Natranaerobius thermophilus JW/NM-WN-LF: one gene and its partner. The protein of the gene in region 1 interacts with the protein of each later gene in a pairwise test. Links are inferred from orthologs where the notes say so. Each region holds a gene or a part of one and is shown on either strand. Other genes may lie near its edges. The genes, in order: NTHER_RS02320 and ndk.

Region 1 (7,117 bases):
AGTTCATTGGGTTGAACCTCTTGAAAGTCTATGGTTTCTTCAGGGTTCTCCTCGTTTTCATCTGTTTGTGATTCATCTTTTTCTTTATTATCTTCAGATTCAGATTTTTCATCTTTTTCTGTTGTTTCTTCTTGTGACTCCTTTGGAGATTTTGTTTCTTCATCCTGACATCCTATCAAAGGAATTGCCAGTACTGTAATCATACTTAAGCAGAAAATTACTGTTAATAAGTTTGAAAATGACTTGGTTTGAAAAGTTTTTTTAGTCATCTGTTAAAAGCCTCCTATTTTTGGAATTTATCTTAGTTTGAATTGCCTTGTATATCAATGAAAATATTCTCTGTTAAGAGTCTAAATACCTGCTGAAATCATAATCTGTTAAAATTGACCGTAACTATAAAATTATGCTATAATACTTTTAAATCTTGTGATAATCGGTATACTCCTCAGTGTTGGGAAATAGTAGAGGATTTTCGACAGGTACAGAGAGAAGACTAATAGCTGAGAAGTCTTTCCTGTTCGTCCCTTGAACCCGTCCTAACGAGTAAACTGGGGAGCGGGTCAATCCGTTATTAATTAAGAGGGTCCCTTGTGGCCAAACCGGGTGGTACCGCGGAAGAAATCCTTTCGTCCTGGAGGGCGAGGGATTTTTTTAATTTATGGAGTTAGTATTCTGAAGTTGATAACTCTAAATCTAAGTTATCAACAATCAACTGAAACAAAGTTTAAATTTATAAGACTTTGAAACTAAGGAGGGATCATATGTCTAAAAACAATGAGGAATTCGTTAAAGAAATAACCCCTCAATCTGAAGACTATTCCCAGTGGTATCTGGATGTGATTAAAAAGACTAAACTTGTGGATTACGCTCCTGTAAAAGGTTGTATGGTGATTAGACCCTATGGTTATGCAATTTGGGAAAAAATGAAGGAAGGCCTAGATCGTAGAATCAAAGAGACGGGTCACGAAAATGCTTATTTTCCGTTATTTATTCCAGAATCTTTACTACAAAAGGAAGCAGATCACGTAGAAGGGTTTGCTCCTGAAGTTGCCTGGATTACTAAAGGTGGAGATGAAGAACTATCAGAGTCTTTAGCTGTCAGGCCTACTTCGGAAGCTATGTTTGGTGAAATGTACAGCGATTGGATTCAATCATGGAGAGACCTGCCTGTATTAATAAATCAGTGGGCCAATGTGGTTCGCTGGGAAAAATCCACAAAACCTTTCTTGAGAACTTCTGAATTCCTATGGCAAGAAGGACATACCGCCCATAGAACTGAAGAAGACGCTGAAGAAGAAGCTTTACAAATGCTTGATGTATATAAGGATTTTGTTGAAAATGACATGGCAATTCCTGTGTTAAATGGCTTGAAATCGGAAAAAGAAAAGTTTGCTGGAGCTCTGCGAACTTTCTGTATTGAGGCCTTGATGTCAGATGGTAGAGCTTTACAAGCCGGTACCAGTCACAATTTGGGTCAACACTTTGCTAAGGTATTCGATATCACCTTCTTAGATCAGGATGATGAGCGGAAATATGTTTGGCAGACTTCATGGGGTGTTTCAACCAGGTTAATAGGTGCATTGATTATGGTACATGGTGATAACCGTGGCCTAAAAATTCCACCAAAAGTAGCACCACACCAGCTGGTAATGGTTCCAATTACACCTAAAAAACAGCGTGAACAGGTATTGGAAGAAAGCGATAAACTATATCAAGAGCTTAAAGATAAATTCCGAGTTAAATTAGATAACAGAGAAGAACATACTCCTGGTTGGAAATTCAATGAATGGGAAATGAAAGGAGTACCTATCAGGCTTGAAATTGGACCTAAAGACATAGAAAAAGATCAAGTTGTCCTTGTAAGACGGGATACAGATGAAAAAATGTTTGTTAAACGTGATGAACTAATAGATAAACTTGAGGAATTAATTGAGGATATTCAAAACAAAATGCTTCAAACAGCTAAGAACTTTTTAGAAGAAAATACCCATACAGCTTCGAGTTTAGATGAACTAGGACAAATTCTGGAACAAAAACGAGGAATGATTAAGGCTTATTGGTGTGGAAATCAAGCATGTGAAGAAAAGGTTAAAGATGATACCAAAGCCACAATAAGAGTTATTCCTTTTGAGGCTGAAACAGGGGGTAGCTGTATCGCATGTGGCTATCATAATGACGATAATAAGGAAGTGTTTTTTGCCAGGGCATATTAAGTCAAAACACTTGATAACTAATAGACTTAATAACTAATAACTATGATCTTAGGGATTTTAAAACAGTGATGATGGGGAAGTCCTACTAAATATAATAAGGGCTTCCCCTTTTTTTAACTTTATACTATATTATTTGAAGGGGTGATAATTTGGGAAAAGAAGTTAAAGCAAAGTTAAGAAAACAAATGACTTCCAAAAGAAAAAGTATAACAGAAAAATTTCGCAGATCTGCCAGTGATAAAATTATTAATACTTTAATAACTAAATTTTTAACTGATGACATAGCTATGATAATGACTTACATAGCTACAAAAGGAGAAGTAGACACTTACCCATTAATTAAATATGGACTAGACAAAGGTGTAGGTATCTGTGTTCCCAGAACTTTTAAACAGACTAATGAGATGGAGCCTGTAAGAATAAATGATTTAGATAGAGATTTACAACCAGGTTCTTATGGCATTCCTGAACCTGTAACTGAGCTTACAAAATCAGTCTCTATTTCTGATATCGATATTGTAATAGTACCGGGAGTAGCCTTTGATGAGTCTGGGTATCGCCTGGGTTTTGGTGGCGGATATTATGATAAATTTATTAATAGTTTAGCACCTAGCACAAAAAATATAGCCCTGGCTTATGAATTTCAGATTTTTGAAAAACTTCCACGCGATTCATGGGATAAGCCAGTACATGCAATCATAACGGAAAAACAAACTCGATTTATTAATAAATCGTTTCCAGGGCAAAGAGAATAAGTCAATTATTTTGTAGCATTAAAGTAAGGCTGTTTTAAAGTTGAATGTTGTTAGCTGTAAAATTTCAATTTCACTTATAAAATTTTACAGTATCACGCCTAGAGAAGGGGTGAAGGATTTTGGAAGTAGCCGGTGTTTTATTAGGACTTGTCGTAATTATGTCACTAACTTACAGAAGAGTGCCCATAGGAGCTTCAATGTTAATAGCATCTGCGGTAATTGCTATCATGGCTAAAATGCCTTTAAGTACAGTGAGAGGAACTTTGCTAGCTGCTATCAAGGATGATATGACTATAAAATTGGTATTAATTGTGTTTTTAATCGGCATTTTAGGTAGCTTACTTAAAGAAACTGGTAGCTTGGATATTATGTTGAATAAATTAGGAGGACTGATTAAAGATATTAGGATCTTGATAGTACTCCTTCCCTCATTAATTGGTTTACTAACAGTACCAGGTGGAGCGGTATTGTCAGCTCCTATGGTTGAGAAAGCTGGTGACAAGATAAATATTTCCCGGGAAAAGTTATGTGCAGCTAATATTGTTTTCCGTCATTTATGGTATTTTGTATTTCCCCTTTATCCAACGTTGATTTTAGTAACAGAAATGGGAGATATAGAAATGCATCAATTTTTACTGTTTAATTTACCAATAGTAATAATAGTTTTCCTAGTCAGCTTTTATTATCTTTTTTATGGTGTTACTGATTACAAACAAAAATCTGATTCCAGTAGTAGTTCACGAATTCGTGATTTTACCAGTTTTATCAGAAGCATTTCACCTATTCTAGTAGCAGTATTTATGGCAATGTTTTTTGATATATACTTGCCAATTGCACTACTTTTAGGAACTATTTTGGCTTTTATAAATTATTTGGAAACTAAAGAAGGTCAACAATATATAATGGAACAAATCAGGAATCGTTTTAAATATGTAAAAGCAGGAATGAACTTTAATATGGTTCTTGCAATAATTGGAATTATGGTATTTAAAGATTTTGTTGAAGCTTCGGGTGCTATAAATTTGATTGCAAATTGGATGGTATCCTTGGGAGTTAGTTTAGAAATTTTAATTTTGGCTGCTACTTTTGTGACGGGATTTTTAACTGCAAATCATATTGCGGGAGTTGGTATTATCTATCCTGTGTTAAGCCCTCTCTTTCCTGCCGCTGAATACGTTCCACTTATGGGATTGTTATTTGCCGGTGGTGTAACTGGTTATTTGATATCACCTATGCATTTGTGTTTAATATTAACGCGTGAATATTTTGAGGTAGCCTTTTTTAGAATGTATTTACATGTAGTGCCATTGATTCTTATGATGCTTCTTGGAGCAGGCTTAACAGCTTTTTTCTGGCAACTTTTTTAAAGGAATTATGTTATAAGTGCAGAACTACATTAATAAAGGATTGCTTCTGCCACCATTTTTAAAAGGAGTTTTTACATGGATTCCTCTGATAAACTGGAAAATTTAATTGATAGCTTGTCTCAGGCCATTCTGGGGAAACGGGAAATAATTAGACAACTGGTTATTGGTATTTCCTCTAATGGGCACATCTTATTTGAAGATGTGCCTGGAGTAGGAAAAACCACACTAGTAAAGGGTCTGGCTAAAGCCATTGGTTTTCGATTCAGAAGAGTACAATGTACCCCGGATCTACTTCCGGCAGATATCACAGGAGTAACAGTTTACAATAATAAAACTGGTGAATGGGACTTTCAAGCAGGCCCTATATTCACCCAAATTTTACTGGCTGATGAAATTAATAGAACCTCACCTAAAACCCAATCAGCTCTTCTTGAAGCCATGGAAGAGCAACAAGTTACAGTAGATGGGACCACTCGTTATCTGACTGAACCGTTTTTTGTATTGGCAACTCAAAACCCACAAGAGTATGAAGGCACATTTCCCTTGCCCGAATCTCAACTTGACCGTTTTGCCATGAAGCTTACTTTAGGATATCCGCCAAAGCATGAAGAAAAAAGTCTTTTAAATAAATTTACTTATTATGAGCCATTAAATTATGTTGAAAATATCATGAATCCTGAAGAGTTATTAAAAATTCAACGAGAAATTGAGCAGGTTTACGTTGATGACAGTATATTAGAATATGCAACTGAGTTATCTCGTGAAAGTAGAGAGCATCAACAAATTGAATTGGGAATTAGCCCCAGAGGAACTTTACACTTAATCAAATCTGCCAAAGCAACTGCTTGTCTTGCAGGCCGTAATTTTGTTCTTCCCGATGATATTCAAGAGATGATTTATCCAGTTTATAGTCATAGACTTGTAATAAATCAAGCAGCCCTGTTGGAAAGATTAGAAAACGAGGAGGTTATACAAGATATAATTAATAAAGTTAGGGTGCCTGGTAATACCGGAAGGTTTAGGTGATTTAAGTGGAAGAATTTAAGGTAAGATTTATAAAAAAACAAGTGTTTTTTATTCCTGTACCAGTGTTGATTTTAGCATTTATATCTGGTGTATCGGTTTATTGGATTTTATTTTGGTTTATAGTATTATGGTTGGGGGGTTCCCTAGCTTGGCTCTTATATACTGCTTGGAATTTGGAACTAGATATAGAATTGAAGGATCAGGTCATGATCAGGAAAGAGTCTACCAGTATTAAAATAAGGCTCTTTAACGAATCTTTTCTACCTTTTCCCTATGGTGAATTATTAACAAATAACTGGAGTTATCGTGATATGTCGGGCGCAAACCAAAAGCTATTTGATCAAGATCAGAAACAAGATGATAATCATACCAGAATATTTCAATTTTTCTTCAATGATAGGCAAGTTGATAGTTGGGTTGAAGTTACTGATATTAATCCACTAGGGGGGTGGCAACGTGTATTTGATGTGAAGTGTTATACTAGAGGAAAGTTTTATATAGGACCTATGAAAATTAGAATTTTTTCTCCTTTTAGTGTCTTTTTGGTGGAGAAAAAGTTTGATGAAAAAGAATTAGTTACCGTACAACCCCGCTTGTTGTCTTTTATAGGTCAATTCGATGCTAGCGGTAGTGATCCCCAGGGAATTACTAGGAAAAAAAATACTTTTTTTCAGCCCATGGATTACATGGAAGTCCATGACTTACGACCCTTTGTATCAGGAGATCCACTCAAATTAATTAACTGGAAAGTTTCGGCCCGGCAAGGGGAGTTGTATGTAAAAAGGATTGAAAATACTGGTGATGAGCGGTTATTATTATGCGTTGAATTTTCAAAAAAGTATTACTATTCGCGGGAACAACAGGATCTGTTATTGGAAAAAGCCTTATCAGTAGTGAAATATTTTTCTGATAACAACATTCAACTGGGGATTCTAACTATTGATGATAATTTAAGATATTTACCGCCCTCTTCAGGCAGAAATCAGTGGCAATTGGCCCGAAAATTGTTTACCGATTTAAAAAGAAATACCAGCGAAAACCTGCCTAGCTACTTCCAGAGGACTTCTCAAACTATGAAAGGTAACAAGATCTTGTGGTTGACCCCTTATTTAGATAGGCATTATAAGCAGGGATTAAAAACACTGGCTTCCGGTGGGACACAGATAACTTTGCTAATAGACCAGAAAGGCAAAAATATTGATATAAAAGATTTAACAATTCCTGCTTATCAATTGAACTATTACAGGGGTCAAGTTGCAATTAAGGAGGTGTTCACCTCTTGACCAAGAGCGGTGAAGGCGGTGGATACTTAGAGTTTATCTTATTACTAATTACTAATTGCTTTTTGGTTTCATCCTTTGTTGACTTTTTTGGATATTCTCCTCAATGGACATGGCTAGTAGTTGCTGGAGCTATTGCTTTGATGGTGTTTTATTTTCCTAAAGTCAGTGGAATAAGTATTTTAGTAGCTATCTCGTTTATATGCATAATGGTGTATTTTTCAGACCCCATCAGAGAGTTGTTTATCCAGGTAGGGGGAGATTTTTTAACAGAAACAGCAGTTTGGATTAACCATGGAATTGCTGGAACTTCAGTTGCTACAGGGATTAGTGTTTTGGTATTGTTTGGATTAATGTTAATACAGCTGATTTTTATTAATAGAGGAAAGACGAATTTTCACCTGGTGATAGTTGGTTCACTTGCTTATATAGGTTTATGGTTTCAACATTATCCAAGGGCCGAACAAGAATTGATT
Region 2 (7,018 bases), 1.2 Mb from region 1 along the record:
ATCTATTTCTCTTCTTAATTTTAACAACCGCTCAGTAATATCATTATCATCCTTTTTCTCGGGATCCTGTTCTATATGCTCTTCTATTTTTGATAACTCATCGAAAATCTTTTCAAACTCATGTTCAAATTCAAACAATCCTAATCCCCCTATTTGTCAATATATACTACATACTTCTTAATTGATTTTACTCTTTAAATCTTATATAATCGTGATAAATCAAAGAACAATTAATACTAAAAAATTCAATTACGATTTGAAAGTATCTAATAATATTTACATTTATCAGTAGCCAGGGATATTTGTTATTGGAGTGATGCAAATGAAAATTTCAAATTTGATTATAGTCTTAATTTTAATAGTAGCTGCTTTTGGTATAGGTTTTCTAGTCGGTTTTAGTTACATTGGAGATAGTCCAGCAGGGCTTTTTGACCCTGAAACCTGGAGAACTTTTATTCATAGGTTGAGATCTTTTTAAACTCAACGAAGATTATTATACTCTGAGGTGAATAATATGCCTGATAATGTTAGTTTAAGGGCTTTAATAGAAAATTATCCTATAAAAAGCATAGTCATGCCTGGTAATTCTGGAAATATTAAGCAAGCCCTAGACGATATCAAAATATCCGGTTTAAATTATCATTCCCAAAATGTTTCCCAAAATGAGTTATTTTTTTGTTTAACGGGCCATCAATACGATGGCCATGCTTTTGCAGAAAAAGCCTACAACAAAGGGGCAGTTGCATTAATAGTTGAGCGAGAAATCCCCCATATTCCTCTCTTGCAAGTAGTAGTTGAAAATTCAAGACGAGCCCTTTCTCATCTTAGTGCTAAGTTTTATCAACATCCTTCCAAGTCTATGAATATGATAGGAATTACTTCTACTAATGGTAAAACAACTACCACTTACATGATTGATCAAATTCTTAGCAGCAACAAACCCACGGGCTTATTGGGAACTGTTATAGTAAAATTAGGAGAAGAGACAAAGGAATCGGATTTAACCACCCCTGAATCTTTAGATCTCCAAAGATACTTAGCTTCTATGAAAAGAAAAAATATCAATTATTGTACTATGGAAGTATCTTCTTCAGGATTAGAACTGGAACGGGTTTCTGCCGTGGACTATGATATCGCTATAATTAATAACATCTCGAGGGACCATATTGACCAACACGGCTCTTTCGAAAACTATTTTGCAGCTAAACAGCGTTTAGTAGAAGAAATTCAGGAAGATAAAAGGGCTGTTATTAATGTTGATTGTGAAAATGCCTGTAAAATGATTAATTACACTAAAGCGAAAGTTATAACTTATAGTGTAAAAGGCATAGATGCTACAATTGGAATTGACAATCTGGATTTATCATCAGGAAGTGCCAGTTTTGATCTAGTTATCAATAGAGGTTTCTCTACTCTATCGGGCAAATGGATAAAACCAGGTCGATTTAAAATCAAATTAAAAGTATTGGGCCTTCATAATGTCTATAATGCTACTTCTGCTGCTATATCGACATTATTATTGGATGAACCTATAACTCGGATACAGTCAGAGCTGGCTAAATTTTCAGGTGTAGAACGCAGATTCCAACTGATATTTGACAAAAAATTCAAAATTATAGATGATCACTTTGCCAATCCCGGAAATATTGAAGTCACCATGGAAACCCTAGGAAAGATGGATTTTAATAACCTAAAAATTTTATATGCCATTAGAGGTGGTAGAGGTAAGACTGTTAATGAGGAAAATACTAAGGCTTTAATTAAATGGCTAAAAAAATTAAACCTTCAAGAAGTTTATGTAACATCAAGTGATGAAATAGTGGGAATTGAGAATAAAGTTACGATGACAGAAAGAGATACCACCCTTTCTCTTTTGAAATCAGCTGGAATAAGGGTTAGATATTTCTCTCAACTAAGATCAGCTATTAAGTCTGTTATTATTGAAAGACATTTACAAACTGGCGATGTTCTCTTACTAGCTGGATGTCAAGGTATGGATCCGGGTGCTAGACTAGTTTTAAATTTAATATACAATAGACTAACCAAAAATCAGCAAAAATACTGGGGTGACGAGATCTTAGCGCCTTTAAAGCATAGGGTCGCAGGTATGAATTGTAATATTTCTAAGCCGATATAATTTTTTTAAAATTTTTGATTCAATAAATCCCTTGACTATATTTATTGCATGAGTTATACTAATAAATGTCGCGGCGGGATAAAATAATTCTGCGGCAAGACAACAACAATATGGGGCTGTAGTGAAGTGGCTCAACACGCCGGCCTGTCACGCCGGAGACCGCGGGTTCGAATCCCGTCAGCCCCGCCAACAAGCTGACGTGGCTCAATTGGCTAGAGCAGCTGACTTGTAATCAGCAGGTTGTGGGTTCGAGTCCCACCGTCAGCTCCATTTTTTATTTTAAATTTATTTGGAGAGGTACCCGAGTTTGGCCAAAGGGGGCAGACTGTAAATCTGCTGGCGCAAGCCTTCGGAGGTTCGAATCCTCCCCTCTCCACCATTAATTTAATTACTAACAAAAGTATAAAATTAAAAATATAGATTATAATATCTAATGTATACTAAATCGTTGGGGCGTAGCCAAGTGGTAAGGCACGGGGTTTTGGTCCCCGGACTCGCAGGTTCGATCCCTGCCGCCCCAGCCAATTAATTATACTAAACGTAAAATAGCCCGATTACCGGGCTATTTTTTTATGTTTAAATATTATTTTTAGTAGTGAATTCAAAACTTATTTTTGATAGAAAAATGTGGCTATTGATTGAAATCCTAATTTACTGGCGTTAAATATTTGTTCAGTACTCCCTACAAATAAGACTCCCCCGGGAGCTAAAGCTTGGTAGAAATTTTTATATAGAATGCTTTTTGCTTCTTCCGTGAAGTAGATCATAACATTACGACAAAGTATGAGATCGAAGTTTTTATCATATGGGTCTTTTAAGAGATTGTGTTTTTTAAAATTGACACATTTTTTTATTTCGTCCTTAACGTGATATAGTTTATCTTCTTGATTAAAATATTTAAATAATCTGTCAGAGTTCACCTCTTTAATTCTTTCTTCTGAATAAACTCCTTTACGTGCTTGATTCAAAACAGTTTCATCTAGGTCAGTAGCTAAAATATCAAATTGTGATGGTGGAAAAAACTCTTTTAGAACCATCGCCAGAGAATATGGCTCTTCTCCTGTCGAACATGCAGCACTCCAAATTTTTAATTTCTCATCCTTCCCCTTTTGTTTAATTATTTTAGGTAAGATAGTTTCTTCTAATACATTCCATCTTTGGGGATTCCTAAAAAATTCTGATACGTTAATTGTAATCCGATCTAAAAATTCTCTATAAAGTTTTTCGTCCCTTTGTAATGCCAACCAATAGTCATCATAAGATGAGTATCCTCGTTTACTCATTAATGTTGTTAATCGCCTTTTCATCTGTTTTTGTTTATATTGATTAAGATCAATTCCTGTTTTTTGATAAACTTTAGATTTAAATGTTTCAAAAGCTGTATCAGTCAATTATGAATCTCTCCTCTCCCTACTGATCATACTCAGTTCTATGCATTAGTTCGTCGGTCGAAAAAATAAATTAATTTCTCTTTTTGCAGTATCTTCACTATCAGACCCGTGAACTAAGTTATAAGTTATATCTAAAGCTAAATCACCTCTAATGGTACCTGGTGCAGCTTTTTTAGGGTCCGTATCCCCTATCAACTTACGAACAACCTCAATGACATTATCTCCCTCCCATACCATAGCAACCACTGGTCCACTTGTTATGTAATTGATTAAATCGTTAAAAAAGGGTTTGTCCCTATGTTCTTGATAATGGGTTTGGGCTAACTCTTTAGAGACTTCTAACATGGTTATCTTCCTTAAGTTCAATCTCTTATTCTCTAGTCGAGAAATTATCTCTCCGACTAATCCCCTCTCTACCCCATCGGGTTTAACCATAACAAAGGTTTGTTCATTTTGTGATGACATTCAAAAAACCTCCTTAACTGTTATGTAGGATTAGTGTTTAAAATTGTGTCTCGCTGTCTTTTTAATAATTATAACCAATAGTGTTTCATTAAATTGTAACTCATTTTTTATGTACCTGCAAATATTCTTAATCACCATTGTCTTTTTTAATCTTCTTCTTGGAAATGTGAAACCGGTGGATTTACTAGTTCAGGTGGTTCAATCCCATATTTTTTTATTATTTCGTGCGCTACACTTCGACCAGCTTCGTAAGTTAAAGCCAGGTTATTTCCAGATATAGCTAAAGAGCCTGTTATCCATAAATTGTTCCAAAACGTGAGGTTATTATTCACATTTATACCAAGTATTTCTTTTAAATTTGAAATTTTACCGAAACATGCCCCATAGGGGCTATTAAAGTTTTCGTACCAATCTTGGGGAGACTTAATATCTTGAAACTCAATATACTTTTCAATGTCTTTGATTTCTAAATGTTTTTCAACACAGTTAATTATCTTAGTTTGTAATTTTTTAATCAATATTTCATTCCAGTTAATATTAGTGTTCAAATTAGGTACAGCGACGGACAACTGCATTACAGACCTATCGCCCTCTGCCAAACTAGGATCTGTTACACAAGGGTTTTGGACGGATATAATAGGATCTTCTGGTATCTCACCTTTATTAAGTTCTTCAAAGGTATCCCAGAAATTTTCAGGGACAATTATGCTGTGATGCATGAGATTATAGAAAGTTTTTGATAATCCCAGGTACATAACCATTTTTGAGTATGAATAGTTTACATCACTAGACACTTTCAGATCCTTTTTTCTTTCCGACTTATTGACTAACTTCATTATATGATTCAAATCGTTTGTAGCACATATCACTTCATCGAGCTCTTTGGACGAACCGTCTTTTAAAACAATTTCCTTAGCTTGATTGTCACTTGTGTTTATTTGTTTTACTTCACAATTTAAATAAATTTGCCCTCCCAACTCTTCAATGACCTTTCCCATAGCTTTTGATAATTTATTTAGCCCTCCCATCACATGAAAAACACCCATACTATATTCAAGATATGAGAGAATGCTATATAATGAAGGGCATTTATGAAAGGATCTACCAACATATTTAGTCTGAAATGTAAAACCAAATTTTACCTTGTCATTCTCAAAATACTGTTCTAAATCTTTCCAAAAATTAGTGAATGGTTTGAGATGTGCAAAATTACTAATTAAATTCCATTTTGGTAAGTTTTTAAAATTAGAGTAACCAGCTCTGAGAGCATAAAAAAGATTTTCATATTTTTTACTATTGTCATCTAAGAATTTATCCAGTCCGGAAACATCGGCACTGCTAAACTGATGAATATTTTCTTTTAATCGCTTATAGTTTCTGCGAGGATATAACCTGGAACCATCTTGATATATTATCTGATAAAAAGGTTCTAATAACTTTAAATCTACATAATTATGCAGATTTTTATTGCACTGCCAAAAAATATCTTCAAGAACAAAAGGCATTATAAAATAAGTTGGGCCTAAATCAAAGGTGAATTTTCCGTCTTGGTCATTCATAACACTACATTTTCCACCAATCTGAGTATTTTTTTCATAGATAGATACTTGAAAACCTTTTGAAGCTAATAACATTCCGGCAGCTAAACCGCTTGGACCTGCTCCAACAATACCAACACGCAAAGAAATCTCTCCTCCATAATTTTTAACACTTGATACAATAATCATTAAAAATGTCAATGACATCTCAAGTTAAATTATACCACTTATGCTAGTAATTTTTAATATTTTCGGCTCTTTTCCTCACTACAGTTTTAAATTTATAAGTCAGAATAACAGCTGAGATAACTTGTGTAACTGCAATGGCTAACCAAATACCTTTACTTTGCATCCCCATACTGAAAGTAAAAATGTATGCCAGAGGCACTCTAGCTCCTACTCCTGTTAATGCAGCAATTATAAAAGGTGTTTTTGCGTCCCCGGCTCCTTGCATTCCTCTTGAAAAGACAATTCCCAAAGCATGAACAGGCATAACAAGAGAAAGTGTTTTTAATAATGAGTCACCGATTTTAATTACAGATAAATCTTTAACGAAAAACTTTAATAGTTCAGGTGCGAAAACTCGTGTAAGAATAGCTGTGAAAGTAATAACCATTGCACCGGTAATTGCACAGGTAAAACCACTAGAGATAGCCCTGTTTTGATCTGAATTCCCCAAATTAACACCTACCATTGAAGCTGCTACAGTTGCTATTGAAGCTGCAGGAAATGTAGTTAAGCCAAATACAACCATTCCTACTGAATATGCAGACACCACATCAGTACCTCCCGGGATACGAGTCATCATCATGATAAGTAAAATATTGCTACTCATCTGAATAAAACCATGTAAAGTAGCTGGTACACCAATTTTAATTATTTTCTTCATAATTGCCAAACGTATCTTAAATAAATCATAAAAGCTGAGAACTAATCCCGAGATTTTTTTGGCTAATTCTCCTATAGCTCTCACAAGTATAACCGCATCAGCCAATACACTACCAACTGCAGCACCCGTTAATCCCAGAGAAGGGATTGGACCAAGGCCAAAAATAAAAGTATAATTTCCTGATACATTCAAAGCATTAGAAAAAAGATCCATTTTCATCGGAATCCTTGTATCACCTAATCCTTGAAAAATCCCCCAAAGTGGAAACTTGGTTATTAGAACAAAGGAAGCTGCAAACAAAATTTTTAAATAGTTATGGCTTAATTGTAATAATTGTTCTTCTGCTCCGAGTAATAATAAAATATTGTCACCGTATTTTAAACCGATAAAAGTTGTAAAACCAGATAATAATAGAGCTATTAATATAATTTGTCCAATTGCATATAAAGTTCCTGTGTAATTTTTTTCTCCGAAATAATTTGCAACAACTGCAGTAGCACTCATAGATAACCCCATAGCTGGTACAGATACACCCATAAGGACTTGTTGTGCAATTCCTACTGCAGCAATTGCATCAGACCCTAAGACACCTACCATT

Evidence for each region.
Region 2: the proteins of NTHER_RS02320 (region 1) and ndk interact in binary tests that used the Escherichia coli proteins (3 or more experiments, as listed by UniProt). The link is inferred for Natranaerobius thermophilus JW/NM-WN-LF from one-to-one orthologs.

The regions. Positions count from the first base shown.
Region 1 is NC_010718.1:455,514-462,630, forward strand. What follows is about bases 1,358-4,165. They hold NTHER_RS02320 (5-formyltetrahydrofolate cyclo-ligase), read left to right. Parts: upstream 1,358-2,362; coding sequence 2,363-2,968; downstream 2,969-4,165. Other genes in these bases: proS (proline--tRNA ligase), read left to right, coding at 1,358-2,213; NTHER_RS02325 (DUF401 family protein), read left to right, coding at 3,088-4,165. In the rest of the region: NTHER_RS02310 (polysaccharide deacetylase family protein), read right to left, coding at 1-269; more of proS, read left to right, coding at 762-1,357; more of NTHER_RS02325, read left to right, coding at 4,166-4,335; NTHER_RS02330 (AAA family ATPase), read left to right, coding at 4,411-5,361; NTHER_RS02335 (DUF58 domain-containing protein), read left to right, coding at 5,367-6,644; NTHER_RS02340 (transglutaminase-like domain-containing protein), read left to right, coding at 6,641-7,117. UniProt on the Escherichia coli protein: Involved in the removal of 5-formyltetrahydrofolate.
Region 2 is NC_010718.1:1,678,604-1,685,621, forward strand. What follows is about bases 2,284-4,992. They hold ndk (nucleoside-diphosphate kinase), read right to left. Parts: upstream 3,994-4,992; coding sequence 3,574-3,993; downstream 2,284-3,573. Other genes in these bases: NTHER_RS08110 (CheR family methyltransferase), read right to left, coding at 2,746-3,528; NTHER_RS08120 (phytoene desaturase family protein), read right to left, coding at 4,140-4,992. Outside these bases: NTHER_RS08080 (tetratricopeptide repeat protein), read right to left, coding at 1-138; NTHER_RS15630 (DNA-directed RNA polymerase subunit beta), read left to right, coding at 323-478; NTHER_RS08085 (Mur ligase family protein), read left to right, coding at 515-2,137; more of NTHER_RS08120, read right to left, coding at 4,993-5,675; NTHER_RS08125 (MATE family efflux transporter), read right to left, coding at 5,764-7,018. UniProt on the Escherichia coli protein: Major role in the synthesis of nucleoside triphosphates other than ATP. The ATP gamma phosphate is transferred to the NDP beta phosphate via a ping-pong mechanism, using a phosphorylated active-site intermediate.